3 regions of the Ruegeria sp. HKCCD7255 genome follow, and region 2 is predicted to be linked to each of the others. Evidence: riboswitches for the same ligand, from Rfam matches in the RefSeq annotation. Region 2 holds a riboswitch; each other region holds the start of a gene.

Evidence for each region. Region 2 has a riboswitch for cobalamin ahead of GOX45_RS03740 (energy-coupling factor ABC transporter permease). Riboswitches for the same ligand answer to the same signal wherever they lie in the genome.
Region 1: it holds a riboswitch for cobalamin, as region 2 does, so the genes downstream of both, GOX45_RS20835 (hypothetical protein) here and GOX45_RS03740 (energy-coupling factor ABC transporter permease) in region 2, are expected to answer to the same signal.
Region 3: it holds a riboswitch for cobalamin, as region 2 does, so the genes downstream of both, GOX45_RS17600 (DUF1636 domain-containing protein) here and GOX45_RS03740 (energy-coupling factor ABC transporter permease) in region 2, are expected to answer to the same signal.

Annotation. Positions count from the first base shown of each region.
Region 1 covers NZ_WQAG01000017.1:50,038-55,776, forward strand. The annotation lists gene GOX45_RS20820 (bifunctional 2',3'-cyclic-nucleotide 2'-phosphodiesterase/3'-nucleotidase) at 1-1,754, shown strand, start outside; RNA gene ffs (signal recognition particle sRNA small type) at 1,794-1,892, shown strand; gene GOX45_RS20830 (alpha/beta fold hydrolase) at 1,908-2,777, opposite strand; cobalamin riboswitch at 2,897-3,119, shown strand; gene GOX45_RS20835 (hypothetical protein) at 3,208-3,615, shown strand; gene GOX45_RS20840 (protein-tyrosine phosphatase family protein) at 3,617-4,105, opposite strand; gene GOX45_RS20845 (DNA polymerase III subunit gamma/tau) at 4,247-5,739, shown strand, end outside.
Region 2 covers NZ_WQAG01000002.1:3,792-9,530, reverse strand. The annotation lists gene GOX45_RS03760 (DUF6538 domain-containing protein) at 58-714, shown strand; gene GOX45_RS03755 (hypothetical protein) at 797-1,276, opposite strand; gene GOX45_RS03750 (helix-turn-helix domain-containing protein) at 1,339-1,755, opposite strand; gene GOX45_RS03745 (cation transporter) at 1,829-2,464, shown strand; cobalamin riboswitch at 2,555-2,749, shown strand; gene GOX45_RS03740 (energy-coupling factor ABC transporter permease) at 2,797-3,474, shown strand; gene GOX45_RS03735 (hypothetical protein) at 3,949-4,290, opposite strand; gene GOX45_RS03730 (hypothetical protein) at 4,287-4,568, opposite strand; gene GOX45_RS03725 (hypothetical protein) at 4,595-5,008, opposite strand; gene GOX45_RS03720 (VOC family protein) at 5,272-5,739, shown strand, end outside.
Region 3 covers NZ_WQAG01000011.1:65,447-71,185, forward strand. The annotation lists gene GOX45_RS17580 (aspartate aminotransferase family protein) at 1-251, shown strand, start outside; gene GOX45_RS17585 (iron ABC transporter permease) at 309-1,322, opposite strand; gene GOX45_RS17590 (ABC transporter substrate-binding protein) at 1,324-2,274, opposite strand; gene GOX45_RS17595 (ABC transporter ATP-binding protein) at 2,274-3,071, opposite strand; gene GOX45_RS17600 (DUF1636 domain-containing protein) at 3,068-3,424, opposite strand; cobalamin riboswitch at 3,526-3,732, opposite strand; gene GOX45_RS17605 (hypothetical protein) at 3,896-4,318, shown strand; gene GOX45_RS17610 (MoaD/ThiS family protein) at 4,335-4,544, opposite strand; gene GOX45_RS17615 (xanthine dehydrogenase family protein molybdopterin-binding subunit) at 4,573-5,739, opposite strand, start outside.

The DNA of each region.
Region 1 (5,739 bases), on a different contig from region 2:
CAAGGATCGGATTTACCAGAACCGCAAGCTTGATCCGTGCTGCGCAGGATGAGGCGCATTCCGAAGGGGTATTGAGTTTGCTGTTCGACAATGGTGATGCCTTGCAGGGCACACCCTTTGGCGATTGGGCTGCCGCGCACTGTGCGGACACTCACCCCTTGCCTAAAGCGTTCAATCGGCTTGGGTACGATGCCGTTGGGCTGGGCAATCACGATTTCAGCTTTGGGCTGGGTCTGATCGACAGCTTTGCGTCACAACTGAACTGCCCCGTGCTTTGCAGCAATCTGGACCGTGAGCCCACAGGCGCGGGCTGGCGACCCTACACCGTTTTAAGCCGCAACATAACGCATGATACTGGAACAGACCCCATCAAGATCGGCGTCATGTCCGTACTACCCCCACAAACCACTATGTGGGAGCGGCACAAGCTGGACGGTCAGGTGGCTTCATACGACATTTTGCGCAGCGCCGAAGAAACGGTCAGCACGCTGCGCAACCTTGGCTGCGATCTGATTATTGTTCTGGCCCATTCCGGTCTGCAAGCCGAAAGCGCGGGGCCCGGTCTGGAAAACGCGGTAATACAACTGGCAGCAATCGACGGCATCGACGTTATCATAGCCGGACATACCCACCTGACCCTTCCGGGCCCTGCGCATGACCATTTGCCTTTTGTGGATGCTCCACGAGGGAGGGTTCATGGCAAACCGGTCGTCATGGCAGGGTCTGCAGGGTCATATCTGGGTGTCATAGACATAACCTTGGACAATAAGATGTCCGGCGCCTGGACCATATGTGATTTTGAAACCGAACTGCGTTCGTTTTGTCCCCAAAATACAGATGTTCTGGAAGATCCCGAAATGGTAGCCCTGTTCGCTCGGGGGCACGCCGAAACGCGGACCCTTGCGGCTGAGCCTGTGGGGCGTCTTGAAACGTCGATACACAGCTATTTCGCCTATTGCGCGCCAGATCGGGCCCTGGCGCTTTTGGCGGCCGCGCAGGCGGCCGCGTTACGCGCCTTGTTGAATGATGATCCTACGTCGGAATTGCCTGTGCTCTCGGCGGTCGCTCCTGCCAAGTTCGGAGGACGCTCGGGCCCAGATTTCTATACTGACATCCCCGCCGGGGATATCTCGATGCGGCATGTCGCAGATATTCACCTGTTCCCAAATGAACTGCGTGCTGTGCGTGTCACCGGGGTACAGCTACGCGAATGGCTCGAAATGTCGGCAGGGATTTTCAGGCAACTGAATCCAGACTCGGCAACAGTTCTGACAGACCCCGATCGCGCGGGTCATAACTTTGATATCATTCATGGGCTGACCTATGAAATCGACCTCAGCCAACCGGCGCGTTATCGGGCAGATGGGCACCTTTCAGATCCAGAGGCCCGCCGGATCCGAAATTTGCGCTGGCAAGCTCGACCTGTTGACGATGCAGCGGAATTCGTCGTCGCTACCAACAACTATCGCGTCAATGGTGGTGGAAATTTCAACGCCGTGACCGATGCACGCACACTCCACCTTCCATCCTGCAGCATCCAAAGCGTTTTGCGGGACTATTTGGCCGAAAGCAGCCAGGTGGATCCTTTGGAACGCGCCGAAAATCCCTTTGGCTTCAGCAATCTGGGTGGTGCCAAAGCGATCCTGGAAACCGGACCAAGAGCTTTGGCCCATGTCGACGAGCTTGACCCATACGCGCCAGAGATACTGGGGACCGATGCGCAGGGTTTCCTGCGGATCGCGTTGACGCTCTGACGGGTTGCGAATCCGACGGCGCTTGCTTATATCCAAATCCGAGAGGTTGGCGCGGGCGAGCGCCTCGCCAACCTGGTCAGGTCCGGAAGGAAGCAGCCACAACGAGCCCCGCTTGGGTCGATGTCCAACCTCTCACTTACTTCCACAACCTTTCTAGACACCCTGCTGTGCGATAAGACGCGGCCAGATGGCCGAGTTGCGCCGCGCGAAAGCCCCGATGTGGCCCACTGATTGCAAACCATGGTCCTTCGGGTCGATCAGATGGCGTTGCGCGTCAGGTCCGAACAGCTCGGCCAGCCGCCAAACGGCTTGCGGTGGGACCATCTGATCGTCGGTGAAAGTCACCAGGTCGACTGTGCCTGAGGTCGAATCCCAGGTGACATCGGGCAAGGACGCACCGATTTCAGGCGCATAATTGCGCGGAGCCGTGCACCATCGGCGCCATTGCCAATAAACCGCCGCCGGCAGGTCCGGGCCAAACCCAACCGCCCTGCCGGGCAGATACCCCAACATACGCGCAAGCAGTGGTGCATGCCCGTACCAGAACAACCCAGCCAAGGCCCGGTAGGGCCAGGGATGGTCGGTAAAGGTCACAAGCCCCGAGTTCACGCATATCAGCCGGTCGATCTGCGCCACATCCGGCTGTACCGGGCCTAACATTCCACCGATGGAATGCCCTATCGCCCAATGTTGCGCCTGCGGATAGCGGCGGCGCAGTTCTGCACGCGCTGCCGGTATATCCACCAAGGCCCAATCGGCCATGGTAACAGTTGCATCCTGAATGCGCCCGGTCAGCGATTGCCCAAAGCCACTATAATCATAGGTCAGACAAGCCATACCATGCTCAAGCGCCAGCCAGAGTGCGAAATGCTGGTAGTAGTCGCGCGGAACTCCGGTTGCACTGTTCAGAGTCACCACAATTTCCGGCTCGATGACTGGTTTGTACAGCCGCGCCGACAGGTTTCCGCCCTGTGACGGAATCCAAAAATCCTCGGTTTCGATGATATGCTGGTCATCTCGCATAATGTCACCCGCCCACACTGAACCAATCAGTTCAGAATTAATATGCGCCCAGCTCGACCATCGCTGTCAAGCCGCAGCGCGCATGACCAAACGTCTGCTTGACAGCGCCCCGCCCCGAACGCTAGCGGTTGGGTGATGGTTCTCGCACCCCGGTTTGGGGTCGGGATGAAAAGGGAACGCGGTGCGGGCCAATCCGATCCGATCGGAACAGCCCAAATCCGAGACTGCCCCCGCAACTGTAGGCGGAGAGCAATGTCGAAAAACCACTGGCCGCAAGGCTGGGAAGGTCGGCAAAGCGATAACCCGCAAGTCAGGAGACCTGCCATCAAGAATTGAAACCGAAACTCGGGCGGGGTGTCCGGGCGGGCCTGCTTGTCGGAAGCCAAGTGTTCCTGATCGTCGCCCCTGCCCATTGCGCGGAGGGCGCGGTATGATCTGGAACACAAAAACTCATCAATTTTCGGCCACTCTTTGCCAGCGCACTGGCAAACCCTGCCCGGCGCTGGCGCAATTGGCGCGCGCGATAGCCCAGGCGATGTCAACGGCCAAACCTGTGACAACCGATGGGTTCGAAGTTGACGGCCACGCACAGCTGACCCATTGCGCCAAAGGGTGCACCGCACGATATCTGGCCCGACCAAAGCAGGTTCGAATTTTTTGTGACGCTGATCCCCGGACTGAAAATGAGACTCTGGAACAGTTCGCTGACTTGATGTTCTCGTGCAAAGTAACTTCGATGCCCGCTGACGCCTTGGTCAAGGCGCCATGCGCCATGTTGCAGGTCACCACCAACGCCGCGCCGGTAGCGGTGCAGGCTGCCGAGCAGGCCTCGATCTAGCTCAGCCTTGACGGCCCTTCGCCCAGTCCATCTGTCCTTGAGTTTCCACAGCGCAAGCGCGGGTTTTTCTGAGCCGCGCCAACGCCTCTGCCGGCGCTTCGCCGCTATCAATCATCAACCGCAGCACCACCATCCCAGACCGCCCGCAGCCGCCACGACAATGCACCAGAACCCGGCCGCCACCAGACAGCCGGCGCAGGCCCAGAGCTCTGACATCTTCCCACGTCGACTGTGCGTCATCCTCGGGCGTGCCGAAATCAGCAATCGGGAAATGGACCCACTTCGCAACGATATTCTCAACGTCGCGCCCCAACGCCGAGGCCCCCAGCTGGGCCAATTCTTCGGCAGTCGTCAAAGTGATCACCAGATCCGGCGCCCAAGCCGCAATCGCACGTAGATCAGCTTCGTAATTGCCATCGCGCCCCGGCAATGGGCACAATGCCAACTGCCCATCGCCCACAGTCAGACTGTAAATCTGAAATCCACTCATGTCTCGTGTCCTTCGGCGCCTCTGTGCCTCAGCGGTGTAACCAAGCCAAGCCAAATCCAAAACGAAATTCGCGCCCTCGTGGTGGACGCGACGAGCAGGTCGCTCTACGCTGCATCGGAACTCGAATCCGTCAGAGACAACATGACCGACACGCCAAGCCCTGCCTATCAGGTTCTCGCCCGCAAATATCGCCCGGAAACCTTTGCCGATCTGGTTGGGCAAGACGCCATGGTCCGCACGCTGAAGAACGCGTTCGAGGCGGACCGGATTGCGCAAGCCTTTGTCATGACCGGCATTCGGGGAACGGGGAAAACCACAACGGCCCGGATCATCGCCAAGGGTATGAATTGCATCGGTCCTGACGGCACGGGCGGAGCTACAACGGAACCCTGCGGTCAATGCGAGCACTGTCAGGCCATCATGGAAGGCCGCCATGTCGATGTGATCGAGATGGATGCCGCAAGTCGCACCGGTGTGAATGATATTCGCGAGATCATCGACAGCGTGCGCTATCGCGCCGCCAGCGCGCGGTACAAGATTTATATAATCGACGAGGTTCACATGCTCTCGACCAGCGCGTTCAACGCGCTGCTCAAGACGTTGGAAGAACCACCCGAACATGTAAAATTCATCTTTGCCACTACCGAGATCCGCAAGGTCCCGGTGACGGTCCTATCCCGTTGCCAGCGTTTTGATCTGCGCCGGATCGAACCCGAGGACATGATCGCGCTGTTGCGCCGGATCGCGGATGCCGAAGACGCCCAAATCGCCGACGACGCGCTGGCGCTGATCACGCGAGCTGCCGAAGGTTCAGCCCGCGATGCCACGTCTCTGCTCGATCAGGCGATCAGCCACGGCGCGGGGGAAACCAGCGCCGACCAGGTGCGCGCTATGTTGGGTCTGGCCGACCGGGGCCGGGTGCTGGATCTGATGGATATGATCCTGCGCGGCGACGCGGCAGGGGCGCTGACCGAGCTGGGCAGCCAATATGCCGAAGGGGCAGATCCGCTGGCAGTTCTGCGCGATCTGGCGGAAATTACCCACTGGGTCTCGGTCGTGAAAATCACCCCCGACGCTGCCGAAGACCCAACAGTATCGCCCGACGAACGCGCCCGGGGTCAGCAAATGGCCGAGGCGCTACCGATGCGGGTGCTGACCCGGATGTGGCAGATGTTGCTGAAAGCGCTTGAAGAGGTTTCGGCTGCACCCAACGCCATGATGGCGGCGGAAATGGCGGTGATCCGCCTGACCCATGTGGCCGACCTGCCCAGCCCTGAAGAGCTGGTGAAACGGTTGCAGGACATGCCTGCCCCACCACCGAATGGCGGACCGGATGGTGGCGTGCCAACCCGAGCGCCTGACGCTGCTCCGACACAAGCCATTGCGCAACCTGCCATGGCCGCGCGCGGCCCCGCCGGGGGGCCTTCCGCTGCGCTGGCCCAGGACCCCGCCACCGCCCTGGCACGCTATCCAACCTTCAACCACGTCGTCGAACTGATCCGCAGCAACCGGGACGTGAAACTGTTGGTCGAGGTCGAGAACGGCGTGCGTCTGGTGTCCTACCAGCCCGGCCGGATCGAGTTCACTCCAGCCGCACAAGCCCCGTCAGACCTGGCCGCACGGCTGGGATCTGC
Region 2 (5,739 bases):
TTTCTCAATAAATTAGATACTTGGAGTATCTCACGGAGGATACTTTGGAGGATACAGGTGTTTGACTACCCCGCGACAACCTTGGCGTTAAACAAAGGCAAGTATTACGTACTTCTCACAATCCCTGCTGAGCTTCGCCAGCACTTCAATGGCAGGAAGCAACTCAAGAAGTCTACCGGCACTAGTGATTTGGCCGATGCCAAGCGTAGGCAGCACAACCTTTCAGCCGAACTCTATAGCCAACTGGACAACTGCAAGCCTGATCCGCGCGACGTGATCAGTGATCTACTCGGTTGGATCGGTGACGCCGACGAGGTTCAACGTATGGAGGACATCGGGGAACTTGAGGACCTCATCAAATACCACAAAAACCTCGAATACGGGGAGAATGAAGAAAACGACGTTGCTGTAGAGGTGGTCAACGAGCAGGCCATAGAAGCTCTCAAGGTCTACCAAGAGTGGAAGGCTGGCGGCACCGAGCGAAAGGTTGCACCGGGAACAGTTTACCTCGCCAGCGCCTCTAGGGAGTACCTTGAGACCAATCCGTACAGCACGATCAAGACTCAGCGCGAAGCAGAACACGCCCTTGAGCAATTCAAGGACTTCGCCGGAGATATTTCCCTATCTGACGTCACTGCGGTGATGGTTCATGAGTTCGCGGAGGATGAACGTCGCCTTGAGCGGCCTTGCGGTAAGCCTCAATCACTTTCCTGATGAGCGCTCCCCGCTTGGGTAATACGCAAAGTCAGCTATGCGGACGGAGCTGCCATACGAAGTCTCTGCATCAATGACCGCTTCAAGAGCTTTCCGGCTGCCAAAGCTGAACGACATTGCCCTCAGGATCAACAATGTCTTGAACAAGGTTCTGACGGAACTTCCATTGCTTCATATCTGGAACCGGCCTGCCACCGATCTCTGGCAGTATTTCGAGCACATCAGCAATGGAAATGGTGCTGATTATTGGTTTCATAGGCGTGCCGGAACGCACCACTGGGGGGTCTTCGATGACAATTTGTGGTGCAATTGTCTGTGGAACCTGCAGAATTATGAGTTCGGTATCGGCATTCGAGATGGCCGCAAATTCACCGTCGATCCCGTCGGTCTGTTTGCCGCCAATCGCGAGATAGAAAGCACGCAGTTTTTTCAAGTCTTTTGCGTACAATACGGCACCTTTGAGCATTGCAAAATACCTCCAGAGCCTTGCGTAGCAGACATTGGCCGACGTTGCAGCATCGGTGAATTCGGGCTCGCTCAGGACCTTCGCCGCATGACTCATCAAGGTCTGCGGGGCGGGCAAAGCTCCAATTCGCTACGTCAACGCCAAAGTCTGATTTCGGGTTAATGCTCGTGATTGCAAAGCTTGTGATCCGCTAGAGAAGCCAGAACATAGCAGTCTTCCGACACGCCATCGCCGTCACAACCCTTGGAAATCCGAACCAGCTCTTTTTCAAGTGACCTTAGCCGTTTGATCTTGGCCCTGACTTCGGAAAGCTGTGAGATGGCGATATCCGTCGCGGCTTGGCATGAACGATCTGGGTGGCATTGAAGCTCGATCAGTTCCGAAATCGCCTCAATCGAGAAGCCAAGGTCACGCGCATGCTTGATGAAGCTAAGGCGTTCCAACCCAGCCGCATCATAGCGCCGTTGGTTGCCTTCAGTGCGTTCTGGTGCGGAAAGCAGGCCCATCTCTTCGTAATAGCGGATGGTCGGAATCTTGACCGCTGTGCGCTTGGACAGGTCACCAATCGAAAACATCAAATTACCTCTTGAACCTCTAGCCACTAGAGAAACTACACTATGCTAAAGACAGATTCAAAGAGGTTTCCTTATGTCAGGATGTTGCGGACACGACGCGAAGTTTGACGGCGTTTCAGATGATTACAAAAGGCGATTGTGGATCGTCATTGCACTCAATGCCACGATGTTTGTGGTCGAGATGACCGCCGGGCATTATGCGAAGTCTCAGGCACTACAGGCCGACGCACTCGACTTCTTGGGGGATGCCCTCACCTATGGCATTTCTCTGGCTGTAATAGGCGCTTCAATCCGAGCGCGAACAAATGCTGCCCTAGCCAAAGGCCTCAGCCTTTTTCTGATGGGTTCATGGGTATTCGGGTCGACCGTATATCGGGTGTTCTACGTCGGCGTTCCTGAGGCTGAAATCATGGGAATGGTGGGGTTCCTTGCACTGCTTACAAACCTTGCCAGTGTTCTTCTGCTCGTCAGGTACAAAGATGGAGACGCGAATGTCCGCTCCGTCTGGCTTTGTTCCCGCAATGATGCCATAGGGAACGTGGCAGTGATGTTTGCCGCTCTCGGCGTTTGGGGCACAGCCACAGGATGGCCTGACCTAATCGTAGCGACGATCATGGCGGGTTTGTTTTTGTCATCATCTGTACAAATCGTGCGCCAAGCTCTGGCGGAGCGGCGTGATAGCAAGCTCCATCAACAGGTTAGTGCCTAACGGAATGAAACTCCTGACGCCAAATTGAGCCAGAGCAAGGATATTGTTTTGTCAGGCGTCAGCGTTTTGATTGACTCGTCGGGAAAGCGCGTGAATAGGATGCGATGCGGTGGTCGGGATGGTTCGTTCCGACTGAAAAGGGAACGAGGTGAGAATCCTCGGCTGCCCCTGCAACTGTAAGCGGTGAGCAAACCCGGAATTGCACCACTGACACACTGTGTTGGGAAGGCTCGGGAGCGCGTTGAGTCGCAAGCCAGGAGACCTGCCGCTAGAGCAACCGCCGAGTTTCTCGGCATCAAATGTCGTCAGGAAGGACGGCAAGGAGACTGAATATGCATATTGAACCGGGCGTCGTAGACGGCGCGAAAATGGTGTTTGCCTACGGAACGGCCGCCGCCGCCGCTGGTTATTCCCTCAAGCTGGTGGCCGACGATTTGAAGTCGCACTCGGTGATTTCATTCGGGGTACGCAGTGTGCTGGCTGTGGCTACGGTGTTTTTGTTCTTCGAGGTGTTCCCGCATTTTGCGGTTGGCATCTCTGAGGTGCACTTCATATTGGGAACCACGATACTGCTGCTGCTTGGTGCGGGACCCGCAGCAATTGGTCTTGCGGGTGGGCTTTTTGTCCAAGGTGCTTTGTTTGCGCCGAGCGACATGCCCATGTACTTCGTGAACGTGACAACGCTGTTGTTCCCGCTGTTCCTCATCGACGCCTTGGCAAAACGCATCATCCCTGAGCAAAAAGCCTACGTCGATTGTAGCTACGGCGAAGTATTCAAGCTTTCACTTGCTTACCAAGGTGGTGTGATTGCTTGGGTGGCATTCTGGGCGTTTTATGGCCAAGGCTTCGGAGCCGAGAACATGGCCGCCGTTGGAAGCTTCGGCGCAGCTTACCTGATGGTGGTTCTGGTTGAACCCATTGCTGACCTGGCAGTGTTGGCTGGCGCGAAGCTTCTTCGTGACAGCAAGCAAAGCGGTGTGTTTACGCGTCGGCTATACCACCCGGCTTGAGTCTAACAATCAGGGCGGCTCCAGTAGCTGCGGGCCGCCTAAATCCGATGCTGCGCAAACACTTGGTGAGCCGCCGAAGTCGATTGCAGGTACGGCAGCACATCTTCACCAAAGCCATCTCTCATAACCGGGTCCAACATCGGATACCTGACTTTCGCAGCTTCGCAGCAACTTGATGGGTTTGGCTCGGAGCGGTCATTGAGTTGTTCTTTGCGGATGCGTTGCTGGTCAGATAAGTGCCCTTGCCCGACGAAAAAGGAAGGGGCCTAAGCAGCTCCCTCTAAGTTCTCTCTAGGTCACTCTCTCAGCAAAACCTCGAACATCCGACGCCCCACCAGCATTCGCCGGGAACAACTCACGGTTCCGCCTTACGTGAGCCTTTCCTCAGCGCGACCCGCGCCGAACACTGAGTTAAACGCGGGGGCTACTGTTGGGTTGGCGACCAGCTTATCGATGGCCTCTTGGGGGATTACTTCAAAGTCTGCCATTCGGTGCGTCCTTGGTTATCCCGAGCAACCCATCGATCTGCGACAGTTGTGTTCGGAGCTTGGTTTTCATGACCCTGCGGGCATGTTCGAACGGAACGATCTCTGCACCGAGAATGTGGTTTGATTTTGCTTGGAAGCCTCGAGCGGAACTCAGGTCAAACGTCCAGGCACCAGGACGGTCCGTGTAGACGGCTCCTGACGGTTGTTGGAGGACGAAGGCTGCACCCGAAGTGCCTGCGGTCAACACCTCACAGTAGGCTGCGGAGAGGTTCTCGCGGAGACGCATCAGGTCAAGTTGCAAGTGACCCTTGTACTTTGAGTTGCTCATTTCAGTTCCTCCGGCATAGTCAGCCCGCTACTTCTTGCGACCCTGCGGATGTCTGTGGATATGAAAGCGTAGGTCTTGTTTAGGATGGCTACGATCTCAGCCCGCTCGCCGTATCCTGGCTTGATCATCTGGTTCGGGTGGGCTGTCTCGATCTGTTCAGCCTCGTCTCGCATTTCTTGAGCGATCTGACGGAGACCTGCGAGTATCGAGAGGGTTCGCTTCCAGCTTTCGGTCTCGTCGGTCAGCGGTCCCGTTGTGGGGTTGGTCTTTGATGTCATGTTGTTGGTCCTTTGGTTGTGCGATCTCATTGAGCCGCTGGGTTGAACATTGAGTGCTGCTGGAAGATCGCGCGGGCATCCCGAAAGAACTCGGCTTTGCCAAGCGTTGTCCCTTTCGACCGGCGCAACATGTCCCGCCAGATCGGCAGTTGCGTGTTGGGGTCGAATGGGTCATCGGTCAGATGCTCAAGGGCGATCACTGCGGACTGGTCATAGCGATGCCGGGTGCGGCGTCCTTGGAGACGCATGAGCATGTCACCGATCTTTCGGTCGATCACCTCGTCACGGCGTTTGGAAACCATGTTCTCGGCCTTGGTCATCGGAGCGGATGCCTTGGCGATTGCGTCGAGGTCTGCCTTGTGCTGGCGAGTTCTTCCGTGCAGCGGTGTGTGCTTTTGGTAGTGACGTTTGGCGTCACCAATTGTGATAGCGTTGGCCATATTTGGAGTCCTTTGTGGAAACCCTCAGAACCCTCAAAACAGCATTTCCCTACCGACCCCTGCGGAGGGTCGATTTTAGCCTCAGAAAAGCTAATGAAATCAATGGATCACGGGAGGTGATTTGGGGAGTCGAGGGATGTTGATGGGGAGGCTTTCGGTAGTACGGAAGCTGCAACCTGAAAACGTGCGGTTGCTATCGTGGTTTGCTTGCGGACTTAATGGTTGGGTGAGACGCGAACTCATCAAAGGGGAGGAAACTCAACATGCGCAAGTTGCAGGCACAGGGCATTCACCACATTACCCTGACAGGTGCAGACCGGCAGACATCAATAGACTTCTGGGAGGGTCTTCTCGGGTTTTCGCTTATCTTTGATCAACCAAACTTGGATGATTACTCACAGGGTCACTTGTACTTCGCTGCCGGAAACGGTCAGACGATCACCGTGTTCACTAATGAAGATCGAAAGCCGTCCGGCAGATTGCTCGAGGATCAAGTCGGCGCGGTTCATCATCTAGCATTTGCTGTGTCCCGTTCGGTCCTCATGCAAGTTGAGGAGCGGTTGGATGAAAGGGGCATCAAGCACACTCCGATCAAAGACCGAGGCTTCATGAACTCGATCTATTTTCACGACCCGCTGGGCTTGAGGATCGAACTTGCGAGTTACCGGTTTGAGCCACCCGAAGGAGCAACTCACGGTGACGTTCTGGCTGAAGCTCACAGGCTTCGTGTG
Region 3 (5,739 bases), on a different contig from region 2:
GCGGTAAAGGCCTGTTCCAAGGTGCCGAGTTGGTGGCAGATCGTTCGACCCGTGAGCCTGTGGACGAAAAGCTGGCGCAGGCGGTTGTGGCGGATTGCATGGCGCAAGGTGTGATCATCGGCGTCACTAACCGCTCGATCCCGGGCCGCAACAACACGCTGTGTTTCTCGCCTGCACTGATCGCGACAGCAGATGATATCGACCAGATCACCGACGCTGTGGATGGGGCGCTGGGGCGTGTGTTCAGCTAACGCTGCAACTGAAACCAAAGTCAGAAAGCCGGGCCCAGCGCCCGGCTTTTTTTGCGTTCAGCGCATGGTGTTCCGGCTTTTGAACAGCAACAGAAATACAAAGACCGACCCCAATGAGGTCGTGACAATGCCGACCGGCAATTCCTGTGGAGACAACATAAGGCGGCTGAGGATATCTGATACGGTCAGCAACATGGCGCCGACCAAAGCTGCTGTCGGCAGCAATTGGCGATGCAGCGGGCCCACTATGCCCCGCGCGATATGGGGCACCATAAGACCCACAAACCCGATGACACCTGCAACGGAGACGAACATTGCCGTCGCCAAAGCGGCAACAAAGAACATCTTGAACCGAACCCCTTGCACCGGCACGCCCAATGTGGCGGCGGTCAGATCTCCGGTCAGCAACGCATCCAGCCAGCGGCTGCGATAGAGGGAATAGGCCAGGATCAGACCCAGCCCCGCGCAAACCAAAGGAAACGTTTCCCACCGGGCCAGTCCCAGCCCGCCCAGCATCCAGAAAATCACTGAATGCGCCGCGCGGTTGTCGCCGGAAAAGATCAGATAGTTGGTGATTGCCGAAAACAGAAACGACACCGCCAGACCCGCCAGGATCAACTTTTCCGGAGCGCTGGTGCGTAGGCCATGGACCAGTGCCAACACAATGCCCGAGGCCACAAGCCCGCCGCAGAACGCAGCCAGAGGCAGTGTCCAGATACCCAGAATGTCGCCCGTGACAGTGATGACAAACACCGCACCGGCCGCAGCACCCGAAGACAGACCAAACAGAAATGGATCGGCCAGATCGTTACGCGTGGTCGTCTGAAGGACTACCCCCACGATGCCAAGCCCAGCTCCTATGACCGAGGCAAACAAAGCGCGGGGTAAGCGCAGGTCAAAGACAATACGGTGCGTCGGCGACATCTCTGAATCAGAAAGTCCCGCACCTTGCCGGATTGCCGCCCAAACCTCGGAAACAGGAATGGGCGTGGTGCCATAGGCCGTAGACACCATCAAAAGGGCGGCCAATAAGACCACCCCCAAAGCAAAGACAAGGCCCGTGCGGGTCATGTCAGTTCAGGCTCGGGTGCATGGCCTTCGCCATTTTCGAGATCGCATCGATATTTGCTGGTCCCGGTGTTAGCTCTTCATAACGCAGGCCGATCCAACGCGCGTTTTTCACCGCATCGACCTGCGACATGACCGGATGGTCCTGCAAAAACTTGAACGTATCCTCGGCGCCGTTACCGGTTTGATAGTCCAACAGCACAAGAAATTCAGGATTCGAAGCAGCAACCGCCTCCCACGAGGTGCGACCCCAGCTGGTGTCCAGATCATGGGTCACGTTTTCACCACCCGCAGCAGTGATCATCGCGTCAGGAATGGCGAATTTACCGGCGGTGAACGGTGCGTCTGCAGGACCGTCCAAAAGGAAAACACGGGGTTTTTCCAAGTCGGCGGTCTGCGACTCGATGGTGGCCAGTTGGTCTTTCCAGTCTGAAACCAGCGCCTCGGCCTTGTCCTCGACATGCATGACCTGCCCAAGCCGCAGCACATCGTCAAACAGCAGATCCATGCTGGCCTGCGGGCGATCGTCGTGCAGATGCACACAGCTTTCGGTCAGAATCATGGTCTTGATGCCAAAAGGCGCCAAAGTGTCAGGCGTCACCTCTCCACCCGGTCGCATGCCATAGTACCAACCGGCGAAAAACAGATCTGGCTCGGCCGCAACAAGGTTTTCGACAGTGGGGTATTTTTGCGCAAGCTCGGGGATGTCTCCGCGCTGCGCGTCAAAATCGGGGCTGGTCTTGTACCAACCGGTAATGCCAGTCAGACCCACGATCTTGTCCTGCAATCCAAGCGCAAAGGCCATATCGGTCATGTTCATGTCATGCACGACCAGCCGTTCGGGTTGCTTCTCAAAGACAAGCGGCTCACCGCAATTGTCGACGGTAACACCCTGCGCCACCGCGCTGGTGGCCATGCCGGTTGCAAGAAAAGCCGACCAGATCAGTCGTTTCATCAATTCGTCCTTTTGTTCGATATGGTAGTTTTACGGATGTCGAGCGCGGGGATCACGCGGCCTTCGTACTGAAAACTCAGGTAATCCACGCCAAACGTGTCTTGAACATGATCCGAGGTCAGAACCTGATCGACAGGGCCAAACCCGGTCATGCGGGTCGATTTCATCAGTGCCACATGAGTGGCGAATTCCGGGATCAGCACCAGGTCATGTACGATCATGACAACCGTGATGCCCAACTGCGCCACCAGAGACAACATGCGCCCCTTGGCGTCTGGGTCCAGATGGTTGGTGGGCTCATCCAGAAACAGCAGCGACGGCTTTTGCGCCAAGGCACGCGCGATATGCGCTCGCTGACGTTCTCCGCCTGACAGCATGGCCATGCGTTTCTCCGCCTGTCCTGCCAGCCCCGTCAGATCCAGAATCCGGTTGATGTCTTCGGCATGTTCTGCGGCAGAACGATCCGCCCGGATCGGGATCTGACCCAATGCAATGTAATCGCGCAGCATCAAGCGCCCGTCTGGCAGCTCTTGCTGGCCGACAACCGCAATGCTGCGCGCCCTATCCATCGCAGTCATGGATTTGAGGCTGCGCCCGCTCACATGCACATCGCCCAATGCCAAAGGCACCGCACCGCACAGCAAGTTCAACAATGTGGTCTTGCCGGCGCCGTTTGGTCCGGCAATGGCAAGGATGGCACCTTCCTCAAGCGCAAAAGTCACGTCCTGCAGCAAAACATCACCGTTCAACGCGTAGTATTCCAGGTTCTCGGCAACCAGAAAGGCGGGTTGTGTCATTGCAGCACCCCCTCTCCGATCCGGGGTAGGCGGGCGAGCGTTTTGTGTAGCAGCGCCTTGGGCCTGTCGGTGGCCTTCGTCCAGCCATCTGCGCTGATATGATATTGCCGCGCAAAGGTAAGCAGGGCGGCGATGTCATCATCGCTTTGGATACTACCAAAGAGATACTGCGCCTTGTCTGTGGCTTGAAACCCGACGGTGCATGGCCGCTCACAGCCAGCCATACAAGACACGTGCCGAATGGCGAATCCATTCGGCAAACTGCTGACCTCTGCAGCGATTTCGGCGCTTACCGCAGCTCCACCGTCACAGGTCGAGCAGATCAGAATGAAGTGATCAGGATTGGCAGTCATTTGCCGTCTCGCTTGTTGCCAAACGAGGACGGAAGGTATCAGTCGTATTGCTGCACGCTGAACGCGCCATCTTGACCTCCTTCCAGGGCACCCCGCCCCGGTGTGGTTGCATCAAAGATGGCAGGTCTCCTGACTTGCGGGTCATCGCTTGGCCGTCCTTCCCGATCCGATGGATCAGTGGCTGATTGGCTTTGCTCACCGCTTACAGTTGCGGGGGCAGTCACGGACTAGGTGGCTTCGTACACCGCACCGTGTTCCCTTTTCATCCCTTGGGCGGACCCGCAGGAACCATCACAATCTGAGTGCCTGAGATCGCAAAACGCGTCAACCGGATTCGACAGGGCACAAAAATTTGATCCACCCGATCTCACAACAACCCGCCAGAGCGTGATCGGGGTTTATTGGGCGTCAGCGCGGGTCATCCCCACCTTTGTATCAAGCCCCCAAACTGGGCCGATGAAAGGAGACGTTATGACACGTTCAATTTCCAAGTTACTTCCTGCCCTGGTTGCGCTAGTTGCCGGCTTCGGGCCGCATATGGCAACCGCGAATGACGCACACCATCCCCAAGGAGCGGTCTACAAGATCATTCAGGCAGGTAACGCTCATGTGCCTCAGCTCTCTTCGCCAGCTGTCCACAAGCACTATGCTTATGTTGCGCAAGCGGCGAAGGCCAAACCGGCGGCGCCGGTTGTAAAGGTCAAGACACTCAAGAAAAAATCAGTTGGGAAGAAGTTCCTGTTCAAACATTATGGCTATAATCCGTACCAGCCTCGCAAGTTCCGCGGCCATAGCGGACATGTGGTCAAGAAGAAACCCAAGCATCATGGCAAGGTGCATCACAAGGGATTTCGCAGTCAGCACTTTTTTGCGCCCCAGTACCGCTACCGCTGAAGCCAGAAAGGTCGGTTTAGCCCCCCCTTAGGCGCTGCATCAAGTAAACTTCAGCGCCTTCGGGCACTGGCTCGGACAGTCCCGAGGCGATGATCCGGCCATTGATCGCGATTGAGACGCCCGCATCAATAGGCGCCTGCAATTGGGGGTAGCGACGCACAAGCTCGCGCAATATTTCGCCCGTCGTCGTGGCGTCGACTTCGACAACCTGCTGGCCCCCGGTCAATGACCGGAGACCTGACCAAAGGTTGACTTCAACCATCCTGCTTCAGCGCCGCCAGAATACGCGGCGGTGACATGGGCAGCTGGCGCATCCGTACACCCGCTGCGTGCGATACCGCGTTGGCGATGGCCGCCAAGGGTGGCACGATCCCGGTTTCTCCGACACCGCGCACTCCGTAAGGGTGGCCAGGGTTCGGGACCTCGACAATCACGGTATCGATCATCGGAAGATCACTGGCGACAGGGATGCGGTAGTCCAGGAAGATCGAGTTCTGCAGGCGACCATCGTCGCCGTAGATATACTCTTCGTTCAGCGCCCAGCCGATACCTTGCGCAGCGCCCCCCTGATACTGGCCTTCCACATAAGCCGGGTGGATCGCCTTACCCGCATCCTGGATAACGGTATAGCGAGAAACGCTGGTTTTGCCGGTCTCGGGGTCAACCTCGGCGTCAACGATGTGAATGCCAAAGGATACGCCCGCACCCTCGGGTGTCGCCTCGAAATGGCCCGATATTGGACCGCCCGTCGAACCCATGTTGGCCGTGATCTCGGCCAGCGGCAAAGGATCGAAATCGCCCGCATTGGGGCCCGACGGAACCGCGCAGCCGTTTTCCCATTTGACTGCATCTACCGGGATGCCCCACTTGGCCGCTGCCCGTTCGCACAGTTTTTCGACCGCATGTTTTGCTGCCTTGATGGTCGCCAGACCCGACGCGTAAGTCACGCGTGAGCCGTGGCTGACATCATTGTATCCAAGCGTGGCGGTATCCGCGATAGTCACCCGGATATTCTCGTAGGGAATGCCCAGAACCTCGGCCGCCATCAGCGCCATCGACGCGCGTGATCCGCCGATATCGGGCGTGCCCACCATGACCTGAGCCGAACCATCCTCGGACAAGGCGAGCGACACACTGGTTTCGCCGCCATGGTTGAACCAGAACCCGCAAGAAATCCCGCGTCCCTGCCCCGGCTTCAGAGGTGCCGAGTAATGCGGATGCGCCTTCGCGGCCTCTAATGATTCAACCAGACCGATCTGTTCATAGGTCGGGCCATAGCTGGCCTTGGTGCCCTCATGGGCTGCGTTTTTCAGGCGGACATCGATGGGATCAAGATCCAGTTTCTTGCACAGCTCGTCGATCACCGATTCAACAGCAAAAGCCCCCATAGGCGCGCCCGGGGCGCGATAAGCCGCCTGTTT